Regions from separate parts of the Pseudomonas sp. LBUM1663 genome, predicted to be linked through region 2. Evidence: riboswitches for the same ligand, from Rfam matches in the RefSeq annotation. Region 2 holds a riboswitch; the other holds the start of a gene.

Region 1 (12,010 bases), 1.6 Mb from region 2:
GAAGCTTAAGCACGCGATGGTTCAACCAGTCAGCCGCGGGCTTCCTTGAGCAGCACGGCGATGCCGGGGTGATAGTTGCCCGCTTCGTTGCGCAACTTGCGGTAGGCGTATGGGAAATACCAGGCCACGGCGCAGCTGTGTTCCTTTTGCAGGTCGTCGACCATGTCCTGGAGTTCTTCCGGTGTCGCGCTCTGCTGTGCCTTTTGAGGCGCAACGAACAGGCAGCCGAGTCTCAGGTCGCTGGCGTAGCTGATGCGCTTGGCGTTGCTGGTGATGTCCTGCAGCGCTTGAGTCAGGTTCAGGCTATTGACCCGCGGCCAGCGTTGAGTAGTCTGAAGGTAGGCGCGTTGTTCGGGGGTGGCGATATACAGATCGGCGCGGCCGTTGCGTTCCCCTTCTTCGTTCTGTTTGCGCGTCGGTGTTTGTTGCAGTGTGACCATTTCCGCCATCCAGGCTGCTGCAGAGAGCAGGCCGAGGTTGGCTTTTTCGTCGTGCCAGTAAGGCGTGTCGTTATCGCCGCGCACCGTGTTGTAGCGGTCGATACAGTCAAACCAGCGTTCCAGCACCGGTCGCAGGAATTCCAGCTTCGGATTGCTGATAATCATGCCTTGCATGTTGCTCACCCTTGTAATTGTGTTGTTGGGTTTGTGGCGCTTTGATATCACTGCTGACAGTGTGGTGCAAGATTGGTGTCAGGTAATTGATCGGCGGCAGTATATCGCTCGCGCGCGCTTTGTCTTCAATTGACGCTCCACCCCCAACCCTCTAACCTTCGCGGCTTGTTTCAGGTGCTCTGTGGCGGTGGCCGACAGAGTGAAACAGGGAAGCCGGTGAGTGACTATCACCAAGCGACGAAACGTCACGATCCCGGCGCTGCCCCCGCAACGGTAAATGAGTAAAGACTGCGTCTTGAGCCACTGTGTCGACTGACATGGGAAGGCGCGCAGTCCGGCGCGAGCCGCTCATGAGCCCGGAGACCGGCCTGATTCATCCAACGGCATCACGGTGGGCGATGCCAGGCTTCTTGCCGTCTATTCTTGTGCCTGCCCGCCGTTATCCAGCCTCAACGGAGAGCTCCCCCATGACTGATTCCCCTGATCGTGACGAACGCCACCTGGCGCGCATGCAGCGCAAAAAAGCCGTCATCGACGAACGCATCGCCAACTCGCCGAATGAGTGCGGCCTGCTGCTGGTGCTGACTGGCAATGGCAAAGGTAAGAGCAGCTCGGCCTTTGGCATGCTCGCCCGGTCCATGGGCCACGGCATGCAATGCGGCGTGGTGCAGTTCATCAAGGGCCGTAACAGCACTGGCGAAGAGCTGTTCTTCCGGCGCTTTCCGGAGCAGGTGCGTTTTCATGTGATGGGCGAGGGCTTCACCTGGGAAACCCAGGACCGTCAGCGTGACATCGCCGCTGCCGAGGCCGCGTGGACGGTGTCCCAGGAGCTGTTGCGTGACCCGTCGATCGGTCTGGTGGTGCTGGATGAGTTGAACATCGCCCTCAAGCACGGCTACCTCGACCTCGATCAGGTACTCAGTGATTTGCAGGCGCGTCCGCCGATGCAACACGTGGTGGTCACCGGTCGCGGCGCCAAGCCGGAGATGATCGAGCTGGCCGACACGGTCACCGAAATGGGCGTGATCAAGCACGCGTTCCAGGCGGGGATCAAAGCGCAAAAAGGCGTCGAGTTGTGAGCTGCGCTTTATGAATAGCCATCGTCAATGCCCAGCGGTATTGATTGCCGCGCCGGCCTCCGGTCAGGGCAAGACCACCGTCACCGCCGCGCTGGCTCGTTTGCACCGCAATCAGGGGCGCAAAGTGCGCGTGTTCAAATGCGGCCCGGACTTTCTCGACCCGATGATTCTCGAGCGCGCCAGCGGTGCGCCGGTGTATCAATTGGACATGTGGATGGTCGGCGAGCAGGAAAGTCGTCGTCTGTTGTGGGAAGCGGCCGGGGAAGCCGACCTGATCCTCATCGAAGGCGTCATGGGCTTGTTCGACGGCACGCCGTCCAGCGCTGACCTGGCGCGGCACTTCGGTGTGCCGGTGCTCGGCGTGATCGATGGCACGGCGATGGCGCAGACCTTCGGTGCGCTGGCGTTGGGGCTGGCGAAGTATCAGCCGGACTTGCCGTTTGCCGGTGTATTGGCCAACCGCGTGGGCACGCTGCGTCATGCGCAATTGCTCGAAGGCAGCCTGACTGAAGGCTTGCGCTGGTACGGCGCCTTGTCGCGGGAAACCGGGATCGAATTGCCGAGTCGGCATCTCGGTCTGGTCCAGGCCAGCGAGTTGAACGATCTCGACCTGCGCCTCGATGCAGCGGCCGAATCACTGGCCAGCAGTTGCGATGTGGCGCTGCCGCCGCCCGTGGAATTTGCGGCGCCTGAAATAATCGTCGCCGAGCCTTTGCTGGCCGGTGTGCGGATCGCCGTAGCCCGTGATGAAGCGTTCGCCTTCACCTACGGCGCGAGCCTGGATTTGCTGCGGGCCATGGGCGCCGAATTGCTGTTCTTCTCGCCGATCCGCGATGCTGATTTGCCGGAAGCTGACAGCCTTTATCTGCCGGGCGGTTATCCGGAACTGCACCATGTGGCGCTGTCGCAGAACACCTCGATGCTCGACGCGATCCGCGCCCATCATGCTACCGGCAAACCGTTGCTGGCCGAGTGTGGCGGGATGTTGTATCTGCTCGATTCGTTGACCGATGTCGAAGGCACTCGCGCCGAACTGGTGGGCTTGCTCAAAGGTGATGCGGTGATGCAAAAGCGTCTGGCCGCGTTGGCGTTGCAAGCGGTTGAGTTGCCGGAAGGGTCGTTGCGTGGCCACACCTATCACCATTCGTTGACCAGCACCGAACTTGATCCGATTGCCCGTGGACTCAGTCCAAATGGCGGGCGTGGGGCGGAGGCGGTTTATCGTGCGGGGCGGATGACGGCCTCGTATGTGCACTTTTATTTTCCGTCCAATCCCACCGCAGTCGCTGCACTTTTTGCGCCTGACCGTGAGGGCGCCTTCGCGAGCAGGCCATGACCGACAACGCATTCTCCGAAGCCGAACGCGAAGCGGTCTACCGGGCCATCGCCGAACGTCGCGACATGCGCCACTTCAGCGGCGGCACGGTCGAGCCGTCGTTGTTACGACGCCTGCTCGAAGCCGCCCATCAGGCCCCCAGCGTCGGCCTGATGCAGCCCTGGCGGTTCATCCGCATCAGCGACCGGGTCCTGCGCGGCAAGATCCAGCAGTTGGTGGAAGAAGAACGCATCCGCACCGCCGAAGCCCTCGGCGAGCGCACCGACGAATTCATGAAGCTCAAGGTCGAAGGCATCAATGACTGCGCCGAGGTGTTGGTCGCCGCGCTGATGGACGATCGTGAGCGCCACATCTTCGGTCGTCGCACCTTGCCGGAAATGGACATGGCCTCGTTGTCCTGCGCGATCCAGAACCTCTGGCTGGCCTCCCGCGCCGAAGGTCTGGGCATGGGCTGGGTGTCGCTGTTCGAGCCGCAAGCGCTGGCGGACCTGTTGGGTTTGCCGCCCGGGGCGAAGCCGTTGGCGGTTCTTTGCCTCGGCCCGGTCAAGGAATTCTATCCGGCGCCGATGCTGGTACTCGAAGGGTGGGCGCAGGCGCGTCCGCTCAGTGAGTTGCTGTATGAAAATTATTGGGGAGTGAGTCAATGAGTGTGGCGTTATTGAGTGTCGCCGCGGTTGCGCTGGACGCGCTGCTGGGTGAACCCAAACGCTGGCATCCGCTGGTGGCGTTCGGCCGTTTTGCAGACCGCATCGAGCAACGTTTCAACGGTGAGGGACGTGGCTGGCGCAGCCATGGCGTCACCGCGTGGGTGATCGCGGTCGTGCCGCTGACCTTGCTCGCCACGGCGTTTTCCTGGGCGCCCTATGTTGGCTGGATTGTCGAGATTCTCGCACTCTATTGCGCCCTCGGCATGCGTAGCCTCGGTGAGCACGTCGAGCCGGTGGCCAAGGCTTTGCGCAGCGATGATCTGGACGAAGCCCGCAAGCGCGTGGGTTATTTGGTCAGCCGTCAGACCGCCGAACTGGATAAAACCGAAGTGGCCCGCGCCGCCACCGAATCAGTCCTGGAGAACGGCAGCGACGCGGTATTCGCCGCACTGTTCTGGTTTGCCGTGGCCGGCGCGCCCGGCGTGGTGCTCTATCGCTTGAGCAACACCCTTGATGCCATGTGGGGGTATCGCAACGAACGCTTCGAACGTTTCGGTTGGGCGGCGGCGAAGATCGACGACGTCCTCAACTACATTCCTGCGCGTCTGGTGGCGTTGACCTACGCGCTGCTGGGCAAAACCCGACTGGCGTTGAAATGCTGGCGCACCCAGGGCCCGACCTGGGACAGCCCCAACGCCGGGCCCGTCATGGCGGCCGGCGCCGGTGCGCTCGGCGTCGAGTTGGGCGGGGCGGCGATCTATCACGGTGAACTGCATCAGCGTCCGCAACTGGGCGAAGGCGTGCCGGCGGATGCCGATTCCATCGACCGTGGCTGGCAATTGGTTCAGCGCGGGGTATGGTTATGGCTGCTGATTCTCTGCGTGGGAGCTGAATTCTATGCTTGAGCACGGTGGTCGCTTGCGCAAGGCAGCGCTCGAATACGGCATTGCTGAAGCTGACTGGCTGGACCTGTCCAGCGGCCTCGCGCCGTGGCCATTCCCGATCCCGGACATTCCGTCGCGCGCCTGGGCGCGCTTGCCGGAAACCGATGACGGTCTGGAGCAGGCCGCTTGCGATTTTTACGGCACCGGACAGGTGCTGCCGGTGGCCGGTTCGCAAATGGCCATCCAGTTGCTGCCGCGTTTGCGTCGGGCCGGTAAGGTCGGCGTGCTGTCGCCGTGTTACGCCGAACACGCGCACGCATGGCGCAGCAATGGTTACATCGTGCGTGAGGTGCTGGAGCAGGAAGTCGACTTCTATATCGACAGCCTCGACGTGCTGGTGGTGGTCAACCCGAACAACCCGACGGGCCTGAGCTTGAGCCCGAGTCGCTTGCTCGACTGGCATGCCCGACTGGCCTCACGCGGTGGCTGGTTGGTGGTGGACGAAGCGTTCATGGACAACACGCCGACGTCAAGCCTGGCGCCGTTTGCCCATCAGGTCGGCCTGATCGTGCTGCGTTCCTTCGGCAAGTTTTTTGGCCTGGCGGGTGTGCGATTGGGCTTTGTGCTGGCTGAGCGCAAGCTGCTCAAACTGCTCGCCGAGCAGGTGGGCCCGTGGGCGGTCAGTGGGCCGACACGCGTGTTGGGTCAAGCCTGTTTGCTGGACACAGAAGGCCACGCAAGGCAGCGCGTGCGCAGCGAAGAGGCCAGCAAACGCCTGGCGCTTTTGCTTGGGCAGTATGGTTTGCAGCCGCAGGGTGGTTGCGCCTTGTTTCAATGGCTGATGACCGAGCATGCCGAAGCGCTTCACGAATTCATGGCTCGGCGCGGCATCTTGCTGCGGTTGTTCAGCCACAACAGCAGCGTGCGTTTCGGCTTGCCGGCGGATGAAGCCGATTGGCGGCGTCTTGAGCAAGCGCTTCAAGCCTTCGTAAAGGACAACCAATGACAACGTTGATGGTGCAGGGCACCACTTCCGACGCCGGTAAAAGCACGCTGGTGACGGCGTTGTGCCGCTGGGTCACGCGTCAGGGTGTGCGCGTCGTGCCGTTCAAACCGCAGAACATGGCCCTTAACAGTGCCGTGACCGCCGACGGTGGCGAGATCGGCCGCGCCCAGGCGGTGCAGGCCCAGGCGGCCAACCTAGAACCGCACACCGACATGAATCCGGTGCTGCTCAAACCCAACAGCGACACCGGCGCCCAAGTCATCATTCATGGTCGCGCGGTCACGACCATGAACGCGGTCGCCTATCACGACTACAAAGCCATCGCCATGCAAGCGGTGCTGGCCTCCCATGAACGATTGAGCGCGGCGTATCCGGTGGTCATGGTTGAAGGCGCAGGCTCGCCGGCCGAGATCAATCTGCGTGCCGGCGACATTGCCAACATGGGCTTTGCCGAAGCGGTGGATTGCCCGGTGGTGTTGATTGCCGACATCAATCGCGGTGGGGTCTTTGCGCATCTGGTGGGGACGCTGGAACTGCTGTCGCCGACCGAGCAGGCGCGGGTCAAAGGCTTCATCATCAACCGTTTTCGCGGCGACATCGCCTTGCTGCAACCCGGCCTCGATTGGCTGGAAGCGCGCACTGGTAAACCGGTGATCGGCGTGCTGCCGTATGTGATGGATTTGCACCTGGAAGCCGAGGACGGCATCGATCAGCGCCAGGCCGACAAGGCCGAACGCGTGCTCAAAGTGCTGGTGCCGGTGCTGCCGCGCATCAGCAACCACACCGATTTCGATCCGCTGCGCCTGCATCCGCAAGTCGACCTGCAATTCGTCGGCCCCGGCCAGGCGATACCTGCGGCCGACCTGATCATTCTTCCCGGTTCTAAAAGCGTGCGCAGTGACCTCGCGTACCTGCGGGCCAATGGTTGGGACGCGGCCATCAATCGTCATCTGCGCTATGGCGGCAAAGTGCTGGGGATTTGCGGCGGCCTGCAAATGCTCGGTGAGCAAGTGCACGATCCGCTGGGCCTCGAAGGCGCGCCGGGTTCCAGTGCCGGCCTGGGTTTGCTGGCGTTCGAAACACAGCTCGAAGAAGAGAAGCAATTGCGCAATGTGCGCGGTCGATTGGCGCTGGAGGATGCGCAGGTCAGTGGCTACGAAATTCATGCTGGCGTCACCACGGGGCCGGCGCTGGAAAACGCCGCGGTGCAGCTGGACGATGGTCGCTGCGATGGCGCGCAAAGTGTTGACGGGCAGATTTTCGGCACTTACCTGCATGGCTTGTTCGAGTCTCCGGCAGCGTGCAGTGCACTGCTGCGCTGGGCGGGTTTGCAGGAGGTGCAGGAAGTGGATTACCACGGGTTGCGCGAGCGGGATATCGAGCGGTTGGCGGATTTGGTGGAGAAGCATTTGGATACCCGGTTGCTGCGTGAACTCTGCGGGATTTGAGTGGCTGTGCCGGCCTCATCGCGGGCAAGCCCGCTCCCACAAGGATCGAGGCTGCTCACAAATATTGTGTCCACGACAGACACTGTGGTAGCGGGCTTGCCCGCGATGAGGCCAATCGCCTCGCCAATGATTTTAAGGAATGAACCATGCTGCAACTGATCCTCGGCGGCGCCCGCTCCGGCAAAAGCCGACTGGCTGAAAAACTTGCGTTAGACAGTCAACTCCAAGTGACTTACATCGCCACCAGCCAACCGCTGGACGGTGAAATGAACGAACGGGTCGCCCATCACCGCGCCCGTCGTCCGGCCGAATGGGCGTTGATTGAAGAGCCCGTCGAACTCGCCCGCGTATTGCGCGAAAGCGCCCGCGCCGAGCGTTGTCTGCTGGTGGATTGCCTGACCCTGTGGATGACCAATCTGCTGATGCTCGACGATGCCGAACGTCTGAACGCAGAACGCGAAGCCCTGCTGGACTGCCTGGCGTCATTGCCGGGTGAAATCATTTTTGTCAGCAACGAAACCGGAATGGGTGTCGTGCCGCTGGGCGAATTGACTCGCCGCTATGTCGATGAAGCCGGTTGGCTGCATCAAGCCCTGGCCGAGCACTGTCAACGTGTCGTCCTGACCGTCGCCGGTCTGCCCCTGACTTTGAAAGGAACCGCGTTATGACTCAATCCTGGTGGCTGAACCCGTGCAAGCCGATCGACGGGCAAGTCGTCGAGCAGGCGCAGGCACGTCAACAGCAGCTGACCAAACCCGCCGGTTCCCTCGGCCGACTGGAATCGGTGGCCGTGCAATTGGCGGGGCTGCAAGGGCAGGTCAAACCGAGTCTCGATCAGCTGTGGATTGCCATTTTTGCCGGCGATCATGGTGTGGTTGCAGAAGGCGTATCGGCGTTTCCTCAGGAAGTCACCGGGCAGATGCTGCACAACTTCGTCAGCGGTGGTGCGGCGATCAGCGTGTTGGCGCGCCAGCTTGGGGCCTCCCTCGAAGTGGTCGACCTCGGCACGGTAACGCCGTCGTTGAACCTGCTGGGCGTGCGTCATCTCAACATCGGCGCGGGCACCGCCAATTTCGTCGAAGGCCCGGCCATGACGGCTGCCCAGGGCGAACTCGCCTTGCAGGCCGGTCGCGACAGCGTGCTGCGAGCGGTCGCCAATGGTGCGCAGTTGTTTATCGGCGGCGAGATGGGCATCGGCAACACCACGGCGGCCAGCGCCCTGGCTTGTGCCTTGCTCGATTGCCCGGTGGTGCATCTGGCCGGGCCGGGCACCGGTTTGAACGCGGCGGGGGTCAGCCACAAAGCCCAGGTCATCGAACGCGCTCTGGCATTACACGGCGCTCAGCGCGGTGATGCGTTGCAAACCCTGTTCAACCTTGGCGGTTTTGAGATCGCGGCGCTGGTCGGTGCGTATCTGGCCTGCGCCCAGGAAGGCGTTGCGGTGCTGGTGGACGGCTTTATCTGCAGCGTCGCCGCGTTGGTGGCGGTGCGCTTGAACCCTGGCTGCCGTGAGTGGCTGCTGTTCGGCCATCGCGGAGCCGAGCCGGGTCATCGTCATGTGCTGGAAACCCTCAATGCCGAGCCGCTGCTGGATCTGGGGCTGCGTCTGGGCGAGGGCAGTGGCGCTGCGTTGGCCGTGCCGTTACTGCGTCTGGCCTGCGCTCTTCACGGGCAGATGGCAACCTTCGCCGAAGCGGCGGTGGCGGATCGCCCGGCATGACGTTGCGACTGGATCTTCTGCGCCACGGGGAAACTGAACTCGGTGGCGGTTTGCGCGGCAGCCTCGACGATGCGCTGACCGACAAGGGCTGGGAGCAGATGCGCGCGGCGGTGGTCGAGCAAGGGCCGTGGGATCGGCTGATCAGTTCGCCGCTGCAACGTTGCGCGCGGTTTGCGGATGAACTCGGCGAACAGTTGGGGCTGCCCGTACACCTCGACAAGGATTTGCAAGAACTGCACTTCGGCGCCTGGGAAGGGCAGAGCGCGGCGGCGCTGATGGAGACTGACGCCGAGGGGTTGGGCCTGTTCTGGGCCGATCCGTATACCTTTACGCCGCCGGAAGGTGAGCCGGTCGAGGATTTCTCAACGCGGGTGCTGGCGGCGGTAGCGCGTCTGCACGCGGCGTATGCGGGTGAACGGATCTTGCTGATCAGCCATGGCGGCGTCATGCGTTTGTTGCTGGCTCAGGCACGAGGTTTGCCCCGTGAGCAGTTGTTGAATGTCGAGGTCGGCCATGGCTCGCTGTTTTCATTGAGCGTCGAGTCAGGCGTCCTCCTCAAGGAAGCGATCTGACCATGTTGCCCTTCTGGATCGCCCTGCAATTTCTCAGCAGTTTGCCGATTCGTCTGCCAGGCATGCCCGCACCTTCGGAACTGGGTCGATCGCTGCTATTTTATCCGCTGGTCGGGCTGCTGTTCGGCGCGCTGTTATGGGCACTGAACTGGCTGCTACTGGGCACGCCTTCGTTGCTTCACGCCGCGCTGCTGCTGACCGCTTGGGTATTGCTCAGCGGCGCGTTGCACCTGGACGGTCTGGCTGATAGCGCCGATGCATGGCTCGGTGGTTTTGGTGACCGCGAGCGCACGCTGACCATCATGAAAGACCCGCGCAGCGGACCGATCGCGGTGGTGACGCTGGTGTTGGTGTTGCTGCTCAAATTCGCCGCGTTGCTGGCGCTGATCGAGCAGCAGCACAGCGTTTTCCTGATGATCGTTCCGCTGATTGGCCGCAGCGCGATGCTGGGATTGTTCCTTACCACGCCGTATGTGCGTGCCGGCGGGTTGGGGCAGGCGCTGGCGGATCATTTGCCGCGTTCGGCGGGTCAGCAGGTGTTGGCGGTCAGTGCGTTAGTTTGCGTGTTGATCGCTGGAGTCGGCGGTGTTTGGGCGCTGGTGCTGGCGGGGGGGATGTTCGTCTGGTTGCGGCAGGTGATGCTGCGGCGATTGGGTGGGACGACGGGGGATACGGCCGGGGCGATGCTGGAATTGCTGGAGATGGTGGTGCTGGTGGGATTGGCGTTGGTCTGATGTTTGTGTGGTGGGTGTGCTGGCCTCTTCGCGAGCTGGCTCGCCCCCACATTGATTGGTGTGATCACTGAAGATCCACTGTGGGAGCGAGCCTGCTCGCGAATGCGGCCGACCAAACACCTCAATATTTCCTGAATGAACCCATCTGTAACTTGATTTAACAAACTCGCGGGTATATACACGCACCATGCTCGACTCTCAATGTTTATGCATCAACCTGCGTCGCGCCGCTCGTGGCGTCAGCAGGCATTACGACGGCGCTCTCGACGGCTTCGGGATCAACGTTGCCCAGTATTCTTTGCTGTGCAATCTGCAGCGTCTGAATGAACCGAGTATTTCCACCCTGGCCGAAGCCATGGGCCTGGACCGCAGCACCCTGGGACGCAATCTTCGGGTGCTGGAAGGTGAGGGCCTGGTGGCGCTGGTCGAGGGTGAGGACATGCGTAATCGCATCGTCCGGTTGACCGAAGCGGGCGCAGATCGCCTGACCGCCGCCTTGCCTGCGTGGGAAGCGGCGCAGCAGCGGTTGGTCGACCGTCTGGGCGCCGAAAAACGCGAAACCTTGTTGCGACTGCTGGACGAACTGGCGTGATGCCGGTTTTTTCGATCTTAAGCGGGTATATACCCGCTACCGGAGAATAAGAATGACCTCGATGTGGCGTACTTGCGGTTGGGTGTTGGTGGGGAGTGCGCTGATCCTGGCATTGTCTTTGGGCGTGCGACATGGCTTCGGCCTGTTCCTGGCACCGATGAGTGCCGAATTCGGTTGGGGGCGTGAGACGTTCGCTTTCGCCATCGCCCTGCAGAACCTGATCTGGGGCCTGGCGCAGCCATTCACCGGCGCGCTGGCCGACCGCTTTGGCGCGGCGAAAGTGGTGCTGGTCGGTGGTGTTCTGTACGCAGCGGGCCTAGTGTTCATGGGCTTGTCCGACTCCGCGGTGACCTTGTCCCTGAGTGCGGGTCTGTTGATTGGCTTGGGTCTGTCGGGCACGTCGTTCTCGGTGATCCTCGGCGTGGTCGGTCGCGCCGTGCCGCCGGAGAAACGCAGCATGGGCATGGGCATCGCCAGCGCCGCCGGTTCTTTCGGTCAGTTCGCCATGTTGCCCGGTACGCTGGGGTTGATCGGCTGGCTCGGCTGGTCCGCGGCATTGCTGGTCCTGGGCCTGCTGGTGGCGCTGATTATCCCGCTGGTGAGCATGCTCAAGGACAAGCCGCTGCCAGTGCTCGGCCATGAACAAACCCTCTCTGAAGCGCTGCGTGAAGCCTGCTCTCATTCGGGGTTCTGGCTGTTGGCGTTCGGTTTTTTTGTCTGCGGTTTCCAGGTGGTGTTCATCGGCGTGCATTTGCCGGCGTATCTGGTGGATCAGCACCTTCCGGCCACAGTGGGCACTACGGTGCTGGCGCTGATAGGGTTGTTCAATATTTTCGGCACGTACACCGCAGGATGGCTCGGAGGGCGCATGTCCAAGCCACGCTTGCTCACCGGTTTGTACCTGCTGCGGGCGGTGGTGATTACGCTGTTCCTGTGGGCGCCGGTCACTACGACCACTGCGTACCTGTTCGGCATGGCCATGGGCTTCCTGTGGTTGTCGACCGTGCCATTGACCAACGGCACAGTGGCAACCTTGTTTGGTGTGCGAAACCTGTCCATGCTCGGGGGGATTGTTTTCCTCTTCCATCAGCTCGGTTCGTTCCTCGGCGGCTGGTTGGGTGGCGTGGTGTATGACCGAACCGGGAGCTATGACTTGATCTGGCAAGTGGCGATTCTCTTGAGTCTGTTGGCAGCCGCCCTGAACTGGCCGGTGCGTGAGCAGCCGGTGGCGCGCCTGCAAACCCGGTTGAGTGCGATATGAACCGTCTGTGGCCGCGAATAGCGGTGGTCGCTGTCGGCGCCTTGCTGCTAGCCCTGGCCTGCTGGGGCTGGCATCAGGGCGGATTGGCGCTGATGCAGTTGGGTATGGGCGCTTGCT
Region 2 (12,010 bases):
CAGTGCCGTTCGGCGTGCGGTTGAGCACCACGTCTTCGACAGCATCACGAAGCTCGGCCGGGATCTGGTCGTAGATCTCCAGTTGGCCGGCGTTGACGATACCCATGGTCAGACCGTTGCGGATCGCATACAGCAGGAACACCGAGTGGATCGCCTCACGCACCGGGTTGTTGCCGCGGAACGAGAACGACACATTGGACACGCCACCCGAGGTCAGGGCAAAGGGCAGTTCGTCGCGGATGTAGGCACAGGCGTTGATGAAGTCCACAGCGTAGTTGTTGTGTTCTTCAATGCCGGTGGCCACGGCGAAGATGTTCGGGTCGAAAATGATGTCTTCCGGCGGGAAGCCGACTTCGTTGACCAGAATGTCGTAGGAGCGTTTGCAGATCTCTTTCTTGCGCGCTTCGGTGTCGGCCTGACCGGCTTCGTCGAACGCCATCACGACCACGGCGGCGCCATAGCGCTTGCACAGTTTGGCGTGGTGAATGAACTGCTCGACGCCTTCTTTCATGCTGATCGAGTTGACGATGCCCTTGCCCTGAATGCATTTCAGGCCGGCTTCGATCACTTCCCACTTCGAGGAGTCAATCATGATTGGCACGCGGGAGATGTCCGGTTCACCGGCAATCAGATTGAGGAAGGTCACCATGGCCTTCTTCGAATCGAGCATCCCCTCGTCCATGTTGATGTCGATGATCTGGGCGCCGGCTTCAACCTGCTGCAGGGCCACTTCCAGGGCTTCGGTGTAATTGTCTTCACGGATCAGCCGGGCGAACTTGGCGGAACCGGTGATGTTGGTGCGCTCGCCGACGTTGACGAACAACGAGCTGCGATCGATGGTGAACGGCTCCAGACCCGAGAGGCGGCAAGCCTTCGGGATTTCCGGAATGACACGTGGCGCATAACCGGCCACGGCTTTGGCGATGGCTTCGATGTGGCCTGGCGTGGTGCCGCAGCAGCCGCCGACGATGTTGAGGAAACCGCTCTGGGCGAATTCTTCGATGACCTTGGCGGTTTCCGACGGCAGTTCATCGTACTCACCGAATTCGTTCGGCAGGCCGGCGTTCGGGTGCGCCGAAACGTGGGTGCCGGCCTTGTTCGACAGTTCTTCCAGGTACGGGCGCAATTCGCTGGCACCGAGGGCACAGTTCAGGCCGACCGAGATCGGCTTGGCGTGGGCTACCGAGTTCCAGAACGCTTCGGTGGTCTGGCCGGACAGGGTTCGGCCGGAGGCGTCGGTGATGGTGCCGGAAATCATGATCGGCAGTTCGATACCCAACTCTTCAAACACGCCTTGCACGGCGAAGATCGCGGCTTTGGCGTTCAGGGTGTCGAAAATGGTTTCGATCAGGATCAGGTCGGCGCCGCCTTCGATCAGGCCTTTGGTGGCCTCGGTGTAGTTTTCCACCAATTCATCGAAGGTCACGTTGCGGTAGCCGGGGTTGTTCACGTCCGGCGACAGCGAGCAGGTGCGGCTGGTCGGCCCGATCACGCCAGCGACGAAGCGCGGCTTGTCAGGCGTTTCCAGGGTCTTGGCGTCGGCCACCTTGCGTGCCAGGCGCGCGCCTTCTACGTTTAATTCGTATGCCAGGCCTTGCATGCCGTAATCGGCCAGGGAAACCTGGGTGGCGTTGAACGTGTTGGTTTCCAGAATATCGGCGCCGGCATCCAGGTAGGCTTTCTCGATGGAGCCGATCACGTCCGGGCGCGTCAACACCAAAAGGTCGTTGTTACCTTTGACGTCGCTTGGCCAGTCAGCAAAGCGCTTGCCGCGATAATCCTGCTCTTCGAGCTTGTAGCTCTGGATCATCGTGCCCATGCCGCCATCGAGAATCAGAATGCGCTCTTTGAGGGCGTGCTTGAGAGCTTGAAGGCGAACACTGCGATCGGACATTGGGACTACTCGGAAAGACCATGACGAAGGGCCGGGATGATAGCAAACCTGTGCGCTTTTAGAGCATGTCCCGGATTTGCATGAATATCGCTCATGTTGGTGCGAGAGCCGGAACGGTAGAATCGCGGCGATTTTTCAGGATCGGGACCAGGGACATGTCGTATCGCGTCATCACCAGCATTTTGATGCTGCTTATAAGCTGGGATGCCGTGGCGCAGGGTCCGGCGATTTCCTACACGCGTGACATTCAACCGATCTTTACCGAAAAGTGCGTGGCCTGCCATGCCTGCTACGACTCCGCCTGTCAGCTCAATCTGGGCAGCGGCGAAGGGGTGGCGCGTGGCGCGACCAAAACCCCGGTCTACGACGGCGAACGCAGTCAGGCCGCGGCGCCGACCCGGTTGTTCTATGACGCTTTCGGCAAGCGTGCCTGGCAGCAGAAGGGCTTCTATTCGGTACTCGACGCCCAAGGCAGCCAGGCGGCATTGATGGCGCGAATGCTGGAGCTGGGTCACACAACCCCGCTGCAACCCAACGCCAAGTTGCCGGAAGACATCGTCCTGGGCCTGAACCGGGAAAACATGTGCGCCATGCCGACGGAGTTCGACGGCTACGCCAGTACCCACCCGAAAGAAGGCATGCCGCTGGCGGTCACCGGCCTGACCGACCAGCAATACCAGACGCTCCAGCGCTGGCTGGCCTCCGGGGCGCCCATTGATGAGCAAGGCCTGGTCCCCAGCGCAAAAGAAGCCTTGCAGGTGGTGCAGTGGGAAAATCTGCTCAACGCTCCGGGAGCCCGGCAAAGTCTGGTCGGCCGCTGGTTGTTCGAGCATTGGTTTATCGCCCACATTTACTTCAAGGACGGTGAGCCTGGGCATTTCTTCCAATGGGTGCGTTCGCGCACCCCGACGGGACAGCCAATCGACCTGATCGATACTCGCCGCGCGAATGACGATCCGGGCACGCAGGTTTATTACCGTTTGTGGCCGGTGCAAGGCGTGATCGTGCACAAAACCCACATTACCTATCCGCTGAGCGCAGCGAAGATGGCGCGGATCAAAAGCCTTTTCTATAGCGGCAACTGGCAGGTCGATGCCTTGCCGGGATACGGGCCGGAGCGCCGGGCCAACCCGTTCAGCACGTTTGAAGCGATCCCGGCTCAGGCGCGTTATCAGTTCATGCTCGATAACGCCGAATACTTCGTCCGCACCTTCATTCGCGGCCCGGTCTGCCGTGGCCAGATCGCCACGGACGTGATTCGTGACAACTTCTGGGCGCTGTTCCAGGCGCCGGAACACGACCTCTACATCACCGACCCGAACTACCGCGGCCAGGCCACGCCGTTGTTGGCGATGCCGGGACAAAACGACGATGTCGGCAGCGTCCTGGGCCTGTGGCATGACTACCGCGACAAGCGCAACGAGTACGAAGCGCTACGCCGGGACAATTACGCCGATCTGCCGGCGCCGAGCTGGTCGACCCTGTGGGCGGGCAACGACAACGCGCTGCTGAGCATCTTTCGGCATTTCGACAGCGCGTCGGTGAACAAAGGCCTGATCGGCGACGTGCCGCAAACTATCTGGCTATTTGACTATCCGCTGCTGGAGCGCACGTATTATCAGTTGGTGGTCAACTTCGACGTGTTCGGCAACGTGTCTCACCAAGCCCAGACACGCCTGTACTTCGATCTGATCCGCAACGGTGCCGAGCAGAATTTCCTGCGCCTGATGCCGGCCGATTCGCGGAACGATTACCTCGATGATTGGTACCAGAGCGGCGGCCGGTTCAAGATGTGGCTGGATTACGAGGCCATCGACAATGACAAGCCGACGGCACTGAAACTGGATGAGAAGGACCCCAAGCGCGACTTCGCGATGCAACTGCTGACCCGTTACGGCGAGCTCGATGCCAGGCCCGATCCGATCAACCGTTGCGACGGCGCTTACTGTTCGCGACCGAACATCGACCCGGCGTTGCAGAGTGCCGAGCAGGCGCTGAGTCGCCTGACTTCACGCCCGGCGGCCGGTTTGAGGGTCATCGATCAGTTGCCGGAAGCGACCATGCTGCGCATCGAGACGGCGAGCGGCAAGCGCGAGATCTACAGCCTGCTACGCAACCGGGCCCACAGCAATGTGGCCTTCCTGCTCGGTGAATCGCTGCGCTATCAGCCAGGGCTCGACACCTTGACGATTTTCCCGGGTGTGCTCAGCAGCTACCCGAACTTCATGTTCAATATTCCTGCCGACCAGGTGCCGGCGTTCGTCGATGCGATGGAAAACGCCAAGGACGCGCAACGCTTCGAGAAAGTCGTCGAACGCTGGGGCATTCGCCGCAGCCATCCGCAGTTCTGGTTTTACTTCCATGACCTGAGTCGCTACGTCCACGAAACCGAGCCGGTGGAAGAGGGCGTGCTGGACATGAACCGGTACGAGAATCTTTGATCGACCTTTAAGCGTGGGCAGGTGTCGGATTTCATAGGCACCGCCAAACCCCTGTGGGAGCGGGGATGTGTGGTGGTTTTGGGTTTGCGATCGGAGGAGCGCCGATGTTGATTTCAGTACAGGCACTGCGCGCCGTCGCGGCCTGGACGGTGGTCTGCCACCACTTCATGCAGATTTTCTTCGACTTCAAGGCCCGTGGCCCCGTGGGGCAGATGTTCATCGACAAGGGCGCGGTGGGCGTTGATATCTTTTTCGTCATCAGTGGCCTGGTGATCTTCCTGTCCACCGAAGGTAAATCGCTGCCGCCCGCACGGTTTCTCTTGTACCGACTGTTTCGCATCGTGCCGGCGTACTGGCTGTACACGGTGCTGATGGCGTTGGTGGTCGTGTTCGCACAGCCTGTGTTGCCGGATCAGACGGTCGATTGGTCACATTTCCTGCTGTCGTTGTTATTCATTCCCACGGAAAACCCCGGTGGCTACGGGATCTATCCGACCCTCAATGTCGGCTGGACGCTGAACTACGAAATGCTGTTCTACGTGCTGTTTGCCTGGGCATTGCTCTTCCGCTTGCAGGTTCGGCTGCTGATCGTCGGCGCGCTGCTGTTTGCGGTGTGCCAGGCGTGGACCGGTTATGGCTGGATCAGCGAGTTCTACCGCTCGGACATTGTTTATGAGTTTCTGCTGGGGATCGCCATCGGCATGATCTATCGGCGCGGCTGGATCAAACCCGGTTTCTGGCTGCCCTTGTTGGGGATTGGCGGCGCGTTGCTGGCGATTTATAACCTGGCGCCGCAGCCTCGCTTCCTGGCCTGGGGCGTCCCCGGTGCAGTGTTGGTGATGGCGTGTATGGCGCTGGAGCGCTATGTCGAGAACTCCCGGCTGTTAAGGGTGCTCGGCGATTGTTCCTACTCGGTTTACCTGATGCATGTGTTGGTGCTGTCGGTTGGCGGGTTTGTCGCACAGCGTTATGGGCTAAATCCTTACGTGATGTTCGCCGTTTGTGTGGTGGCCATCGGCGTGGCTTCCTGGGCAAGTTACGAATATGTAGAAAAATGCAGCTATCGGTGGCTTAAAGAGTGGATCGACGGCGAATCAGCGAATAACGCGGCTCCGGCTCTTTCCCGACAAAAATACTAGGACTTTGTACGGCGCGATGATTGGCGTAAACTGCGCCCAAGCCTGCGAGGAGTTTCCATGACCGCTATTACCATCACCGACGCCGCCCACGATTATCTGGCTGATCTGCTCTCCAAGCAGAACACCCCGGGTATTGGCATCCGCGTCTTTATCACCCAGCCTGGCACCCAGTACGCCGAAACCTGCATTGCGTACTGCAAGCCGGGCGAAGAAAAACCTGAAGACACCGCGTTGGGGCTCAAAAGCTTCACCGCATACATCGATTCGTTCAGCGAAGCTTTCCTGGATGACGCGGTCGTCGACTATGCCACGGACCGCATGGGCGGCCAGCTGACGATCAAGGCGCCCAACGCCAAAGTCCCAATGGTCAATGCTGACAGCCCGGTCAATGAGCGTATCAATTACTACCTGCAAACCGAGATCAATCCTGGGCTGGCCAGCCACGGCGGTCAGGTCAGCCTGATCGATGTGGTCGAAGACGGCATCGCCGTGCTGAAGTTCGGCGGCGGTTGCCAGGGCTGCGGCCAGGCAGACGTCACCCTTCGCGAAGGCATCGAGCGCACCTTGCTTGAGCGCATTCCCGAGCTCAAGGGTGTACGCGATGTGACGGACCATACGCAGAAAGAAAACGCCTACTACTGAGTAAGGTGTTCGCTGCGAAATGAAAAACGGCACCCGTGAGTGCCGTTTTTTTATGGGAAAATCACTGGCCCCATCGCGAGCAGGCTCGCGATGAGGCCCTATGGCCTGTAGAGATGCGCATGCCCCGCGCGATACAGCGACGACTCGCTGAACTGATCGCTCCCCAACACCCGACCCACCAAAATCAACGCCGTGCGCCGAAACCCTTTCGCCGCAACCTTCCCGGCTATGTCCGCAAGCGTTCCCACCACCCAATCCTGATCCGGCCAGCTCGCCCGGTGAATCACCGCGATCGGGCAGTCTGCGCCGTAATGCGGCAGCAGTTCGGCGATGATCTTTTCCAGATGCTGCACGCCCAAATGAATCGCCATGGTCGCCCCATGCTGCGCCAGGCTGCCCAGCTCTTCACCAGCCGGCATCGCGGTTTTGTCGGCATAGCGGGTCAGAATCACGCTCTGTGAAACGTCGGGCAGCGTCAGTTCAGCACCGAGAAGCGCCGCGCATGCCGCCGTCGCCGTAACACCTGGAACGATTTCAAATGCAATCCCGAGTTCGCGCAGGTAGCGAATCTGCTCGCCAATCGCCCCGTAAAGACTCGGATCACCTGAATGCACTCGCGCCACGTCCTGACCGTTAGCATGGGCGGTCTTGATCAGTTCAATGATCTGCTCCAGGTGCAATTCGGCGCTGTTGACCACCTGTTCGGCACAATGGCCTTCGAGCACGGCGGCGGGCACTAAAGAGCCGGCGTAAATGATCACCGGGCAACTGCGAATCAGCCGTTGGCCTTTGACGGTGATCAGTTCCGGGTCGCCGGGACCTGCGCCAATGAAGTAGACGGTCATCGTCCGTTCCTTTGAATAAAGAGTCTGTCAGAAAAGGGGCTTGGGCAAGGCTTCAGATGAAGATTGCTCATGATCGAAGGCGGGATTGTCGGGGATCTTACGCAACGCAGGCCAACGCCAGGGTGGCCTGAGCATATTTTTGTCGCGAAATCAGCAGTTTCGCCGGTGCCTGGGCCAGGTGTTCGGCCAGGGCCAGGGCGGCACTTTCCGCCACGCCGTAGCAGCCAGTGCGTTCGAACGCGATGTCCGAATGATGGCTGAGTTGCGGTTTATAACCTTCCAATTGCTCACGGCTGAAATACATCAGCGGCAACGCGAGTTGTTCGGCGAGTTCGATCAGGCCAGGCTCATTACGCTTCAAGTCGATGCTGGCCAGGGCCTTGATCTGGTGAAGTTCGATTTGATGAGCCTGCAATGCCTGATCGATCAACGCCCGCAGCGTGCTGGCGGGGCAGCCGCGCTGGCAGCCCAGGCCGACGACTAAAGTCGGCGCTGCGCGGGTATCAATCATGCGTGGTATTGGCCATCGCTTTTGCGGCGGAACAACCAGGCGCTGATCAGGCCCAAGGCCAGCCAGAACGCGACATTGGTCAGCTGCGACGCGATTTTGAACTGCGCTTCCAGCGCTTCCGGAGCCAGCATCGAGTGCACTTCCGGTTGCGGCGCGCCGATCACGTGCGGAACAGCGAGAATCGCTACGCCGAGAATCTTCATCAGCCAGTGGCGGCTGAACACGATCAACGCAATGCCGACGGCGGTGGAGGCGGCCGTACCGATCCACCAGAGTTGCCGTTGGGCCAGATCCGCCGCGGCAGTGCCCGGCAGTTCAGGCGGCAGGCCGAGGGTCGGCGCCAGCACGAACGTCGCGTAACCGGCCAGGCCCCAAAGCAAGCCCTGAGAGGTTTTGGTCGGTGCACGCAAGGTGTAGAGACCGGCGAGCATCAGGGCGAAACCGACGGCGACTACCAGGTTGCCGCCCGTGGTCGACAGCACGCGCTGCCAACCGTCTTCCGGTTCCCAGGCTTCAGCGTCGTGACTGTGAGCGGCGACACCGGCGGCGTGTTCGTGAACTTCAACAGCGGCCGGCCCGGATTTTTCGTAGGTTTCGGCCTGCAGAATCAGCGGCGAGACCCAGAAACTTTGCAGCAGGGTCAGCAGCAGGGCGGCCAGCAGTCCGGTGAAACCTGCGGTATGCGCAATTCGCTTGATCATGTCGGCAGGTCTCAATGGCACGGGAAGGCGGAGCTGTGACGGGTATCGTGCGCGGCATTGTGCACCGCTTCGATGTGCGAGAAACCGGCGAAATACACGAGGCACGCGCCAAGGATCGACGCGCACATGGCGGCGATCAGACGTTGGCTCAGGGTTGTGGCGGAGCTGGCGGAGTTGTGGTCGGTACTGCTGATGATCGACATGGCGCATCCCTCTGGTCTGTCAGCGGGTGAATAGAGCGCATGAAGACCCCTGCGAGTCGGGCGCGCAGAGGTTCAAACAGCGCCCGCCCACCGCGGGTTTGTTATTCAGTGACGTAAGGGTCACTTTGTGTTGCGGGCCGGTCTCCGGGCTCACGAGGGGCGCTGGCTTTCGCCTGAACCTGCAAGCATCACCTTCCCATGCCGAACTGCTGGCACAGTGGATCTGACGCTTCGCTCGCTTACCGTTGCGGGGGCAGCACCGGACTGACATGGCTTTGAGTAAAGCACATGATTCACCGGTTTCCCGTTTCACCCTGTGAAGGGCACCCGTAACAAGGCGTGTAGGAGAGCATGGGCGGGGGTTTGGCGTCAATTGGCATGGATTCTCAGTCGGTACCCAATACCTGTGGCGAGGGCGCTTGCTCCCGCTGGGGTGCGAAGCGGCCCCCGGCATTCCTTCAGGCGTACCTCTCAAGCAGGTATTGCGACGGCTTCGCCGCCGAACGGGAGCAAGCTCCCTCGCCACAATGGGGCGTGAGGTCTCACGAGACATTGACCCGCCTCCACACCATGCGTAGCCTTGCGCTTTCGAGGTTCTTCGGCATGTGCCGAAGCTAAGAAGGGAACGCGGTCAATGCCGCGGCTGCCCCCGCAACTGTGAACGGTGATGTTCGCTGCCACGCCACTGCAAACCCTGTCCGACAGGCTCGCGGGAAGGCGCAGCGAATGCCAGGCCAAAGCGCCCGGCACACCGTCAGCCAGGAGACCTGCCTCGAAACGAATTCTCACTACAACCGGGCGGGGTGATCCGGTGGCGAAATCTTCCGCGCAATCATCGTTGCGGTCGTCGTCCCGTATGCCCGCCACCTTGCCAAAGGGCATCCGATGAAAACACTGGCCAAACTCCCCGTCACCATCGTTACCGGTTTCCTCGGCTCGGGCAAAACCACCTTGCTGCGGCACATGCTCGACAACGCTCAGGGCCGCCGCATTGCGGTGATCGTCAACGAGTTCGGCGAGCTGGGCATCGACGGCGAAATCCTCAAGCAGTGTTCCATCGGTTGCACGGAAGAAGAAGCCAACGGCCGCGTCTACGAACTGGCCAACGGCTGCCTGTGCTGCACCGTCCAGGAAGAATTCTTCCCGGTGATGCGCGAACTCGTCGCCCGTCGCGGCGACCTCGACCACATCCTCATCGAAACTTCGGGTCTGGCCCTGCCAAAGCCGTTGGTTCAAGCCTTCCAGTGGCCGGAAATCCGCAGCGCCTGCACCGTTGACGCGGTCATCACCGTGGTCGACAGCCCGGCCGTGGCCGCCGGCACCTTCGCCGCATTCCCGGATCAAGTCGACGCCCAGCGCAAACTCGATCCGAACCTGGACCACGAATCGCCGCTGCACGAACTGTTCGCCGATCAACTGGCCAGCGCCGACCTGGTGATCCTCAACAAGGCCGACCTGATCAGCCCTGAAGACCTGGCTCGCGTGCGCCTGGAAGTCGCCGAAGAGCTGCCGCCAGCGGTCAAAGTCATCGAAGCCAGCAGCGGCCGCGTGCCACTGGACGTGCTGATCGGCCTCGGTGCCGGTTCCGAAGAACACATCGACAGCCGTCACAGCCACCACGATCACCATCATGAAGGTGAAGACGATCATGACCATGACGCCTTCGATTCGATCTCCATTGAGCTGCCGCAAGCCGACGAAAGCCTGCTGCTGGATGCGCTGACCCAACTGGTGGTCCAGCACGGCATCCTGCGGGTCAAAGGTTTCGCCGCGATTCCGAACAAACCGATGCGCCTGCTGATCCAGGGCGTGGGCACGCGTTTCGACAAGCATTTCGACCGTCAGTGGGGCGCCGATGAAGCGCGCACCACGCGTCTGGTGCTGATCGGCCAGGAGCTGGACGCCACGCTGCTTGAAGCGCAACTGCGCGCCGCGCTCAGCGTTTAAACCATGCACCTGCTCAGGACCCAGCCCGGCGGTTTCGTGTCGGATGACAACATCGCCGACCTTGGACAAACCCCCGCCGAGCTGGTGATCCTGTGCAGCGGCGACTCCAGTCTGGCGCTGCTCGCCGAAGCGGCGCAGCAGTTACCGGACGATTACCCGAGCGTGCGCCTGGCTAACCCGATGCAGGTGCAGAATCACGCGTCGGTCGACCTGTATGTCGACGAAGTGTTGCACCATGCCAAGGTCATTCTGATTTCGTTGCACGGCGGCATCGCCTATTGGCGTTACGGGGTCGAGCGTCTGGTGGAGCTGTCCCAGCGCGGTGTTCAGCTGATTCTGGTGCCCGGCGATGACCGCCCGGACCCGGAACTCAGCGACCTGAGCACCGTGGCCGCCGACGACCGCGACCGGCTCTGGCAGTTTTTGCGTCAGGGCGGCATGGCCAATGCCCTGGATTTTTTCCGCTGCCTGGCCAATCGCTGGCTGGATCGCGATTACGCTTGGGCCGAGCCGCAAACCCTGCCGCGCACGGCGATTTACCACCCGCAAAAGAGCCCCGCAGACCTTCACGATTGGCAAGCCGATTGGCAGGCCGGTCAACCGGTGGCGGCGGTGCTGTTCTATCGCTCGCATTTGCAGGCGGCGAACACCGCGTTCATCGATGTTTTCTGCCAGCGTTTGCAGGCGGCGGGTTTGAACCCGTTGCCGATTGCTGTGGCCAGTCTGAAAGAACCCGGCTGCCTGACGGTGGTCGAGGACCTGCTGGACGAAGTCGAGGCTGGGGTGATCCTCAACACCACAGGTTTCGCTCAATCCAGCCCCGAAGCGCCGCATCTGCGGCCGTTTCGACGCAACATTCCGGTGATCCAGGCGATCTGCGCCCAGGACAACGAGCCGGGCTGGCTTGCCAGTGAACAGGGCCTCGGCCCGCGTGATCTGGCGATGCACATCGCGCTGCCGGAACTGGACGGACGGATCATCAGCCGGCCGATCAGCTTCAAGGACCTGGCCTGGCGCAGCGAGCGCAGTCAGTCGGACGTGGTGTGCTATCGGGCGCAACCGGAGCGCATGGATTTCGTCGCCGAACTGGCACGGCGCTGGATCGACCTGGCGCGAGTGCCGAATAGCGAAAAACGCATCGCGCTAATCCTCGCCAACTACCCGACCCGCGATGGGCGCATTGGCAATGGCGTGGGCCTCGACACCCCGGCCGCCGCGCTGAACATCCTGCGGGCGCTGTACACAGAAGGTTATCCGTTGCCCGCCGAGTTGCCGGACAGCGGCACTGCGTTGATTCAACAGTTGCTCGGCGGTGTCAGCAACGACCTCGACACCATTGATCAGCGTCCCTGCGCGCAAAGTATGGCGATGGACGACTATCGGCAGATGTTCAACCGATTGCCCGAAGCCAATCAGCAAGCGGTGCTGGAGCGTTGGGGCACGCCCGAAAGCGATCCGATGTGCCGTGACGGACGTATGATGATCGCCGGGTTGCGCTTTGGCCTCACCTTCGTCGGGATTCAGCCAGCGCGGGGGTATCAGGTCGATCCGAGTGCGGTGTATCACGACCCGGACCTGGTGCCGCCCCACGGCTACCTGGCGTTCTACTTCTGGCTGCGCAACACCTATGGCGCCCACGGCGTGATTCACGTCGGCAAGCACGGCAACCTCGAATGGCTGCCGGGCA

What was found. Region 2 has a riboswitch for cobalamin ahead of ACA075_RS16005 (CbtB domain-containing protein). Riboswitches for the same ligand answer to the same signal wherever they lie in the genome.
Region 1: it holds a riboswitch for cobalamin, as region 2 does, so the genes downstream of both, cobO (cob(I)yrinic acid a,c-diamide adenosyltransferase) here and ACA075_RS16005 (CbtB domain-containing protein) in region 2, are expected to answer to the same signal.

The regions. Positions count from the first base shown of each region.
Region 1 covers NZ_CP166792.1:1,894,613-1,906,622, forward strand. Annotated here, with positions in the region: gene ACA075_RS08530 (hypothetical protein) at 30-614, opposite strand; cobalamin riboswitch at 770-1,000, shown strand; gene cobO (cob(I)yrinic acid a,c-diamide adenosyltransferase) at 1,082-1,693, shown strand; gene ACA075_RS08540 (cobyrinic acid a,c-diamide synthase CobB) at 1,704-3,029, shown strand; gene bluB (5,6-dimethylbenzimidazole synthase) at 3,026-3,676, shown strand; gene cbiB (adenosylcobinamide-phosphate synthase CbiB) at 3,673-4,581, shown strand; gene cobD (threonine-phosphate decarboxylase CobD) at 4,574-5,566, shown strand; gene ACA075_RS08560 (cobyric acid synthase) at 5,563-7,014, shown strand; gene cobU (bifunctional adenosylcobinamide kinase/adenosylcobinamide-phosphate guanylyltransferase) at 7,161-7,682, shown strand; gene cobT (nicotinate-nucleotide--dimethylbenzimidazole phosphoribosyltransferase) at 7,679-8,734, shown strand; gene cobC (alpha-ribazole phosphatase family protein) at 8,731-9,306, shown strand; gene ACA075_RS08580 (adenosylcobinamide-GDP ribazoletransferase) at 9,309-10,040, shown strand; gene ACA075_RS08585 (MarR family winged helix-turn-helix transcriptional regulator) at 10,228-10,632, shown strand; gene ACA075_RS08590 (MFS transporter) at 10,685-11,893, shown strand; gene ACA075_RS08595 (hypothetical protein) at 11,890-12,010, shown strand, end outside.
Region 2 covers NZ_CP166792.1:3,522,592-3,534,601, reverse strand. Annotated here, with positions in the region: gene metH (methionine synthase) at 1-1,894, opposite strand, end outside; gene ACA075_RS16035 (fatty acid cis/trans isomerase) at 2,050-4,335, shown strand; gene ACA075_RS16030 (acyltransferase family protein) at 4,440-5,474, shown strand; gene nfuA (Fe-S biogenesis protein NfuA) at 5,532-6,116, shown strand; gene cobM (precorrin-4 C(11)-methyltransferase) at 6,215-6,961, opposite strand; gene ACA075_RS16015 (cobalamin biosynthesis protein) at 7,059-7,472, opposite strand; gene ACA075_RS16010 (CbtA family protein) at 7,469-8,173, opposite strand; gene ACA075_RS16005 (CbtB domain-containing protein) at 8,185-8,376, opposite strand; cobalamin riboswitch at 8,495-8,722, opposite strand; cobalamin riboswitch at 8,951-9,165, shown strand; gene cobW (cobalamin biosynthesis protein CobW) at 9,262-10,323, shown strand; gene cobN (cobaltochelatase subunit CobN) at 10,327-12,010, shown strand, end outside.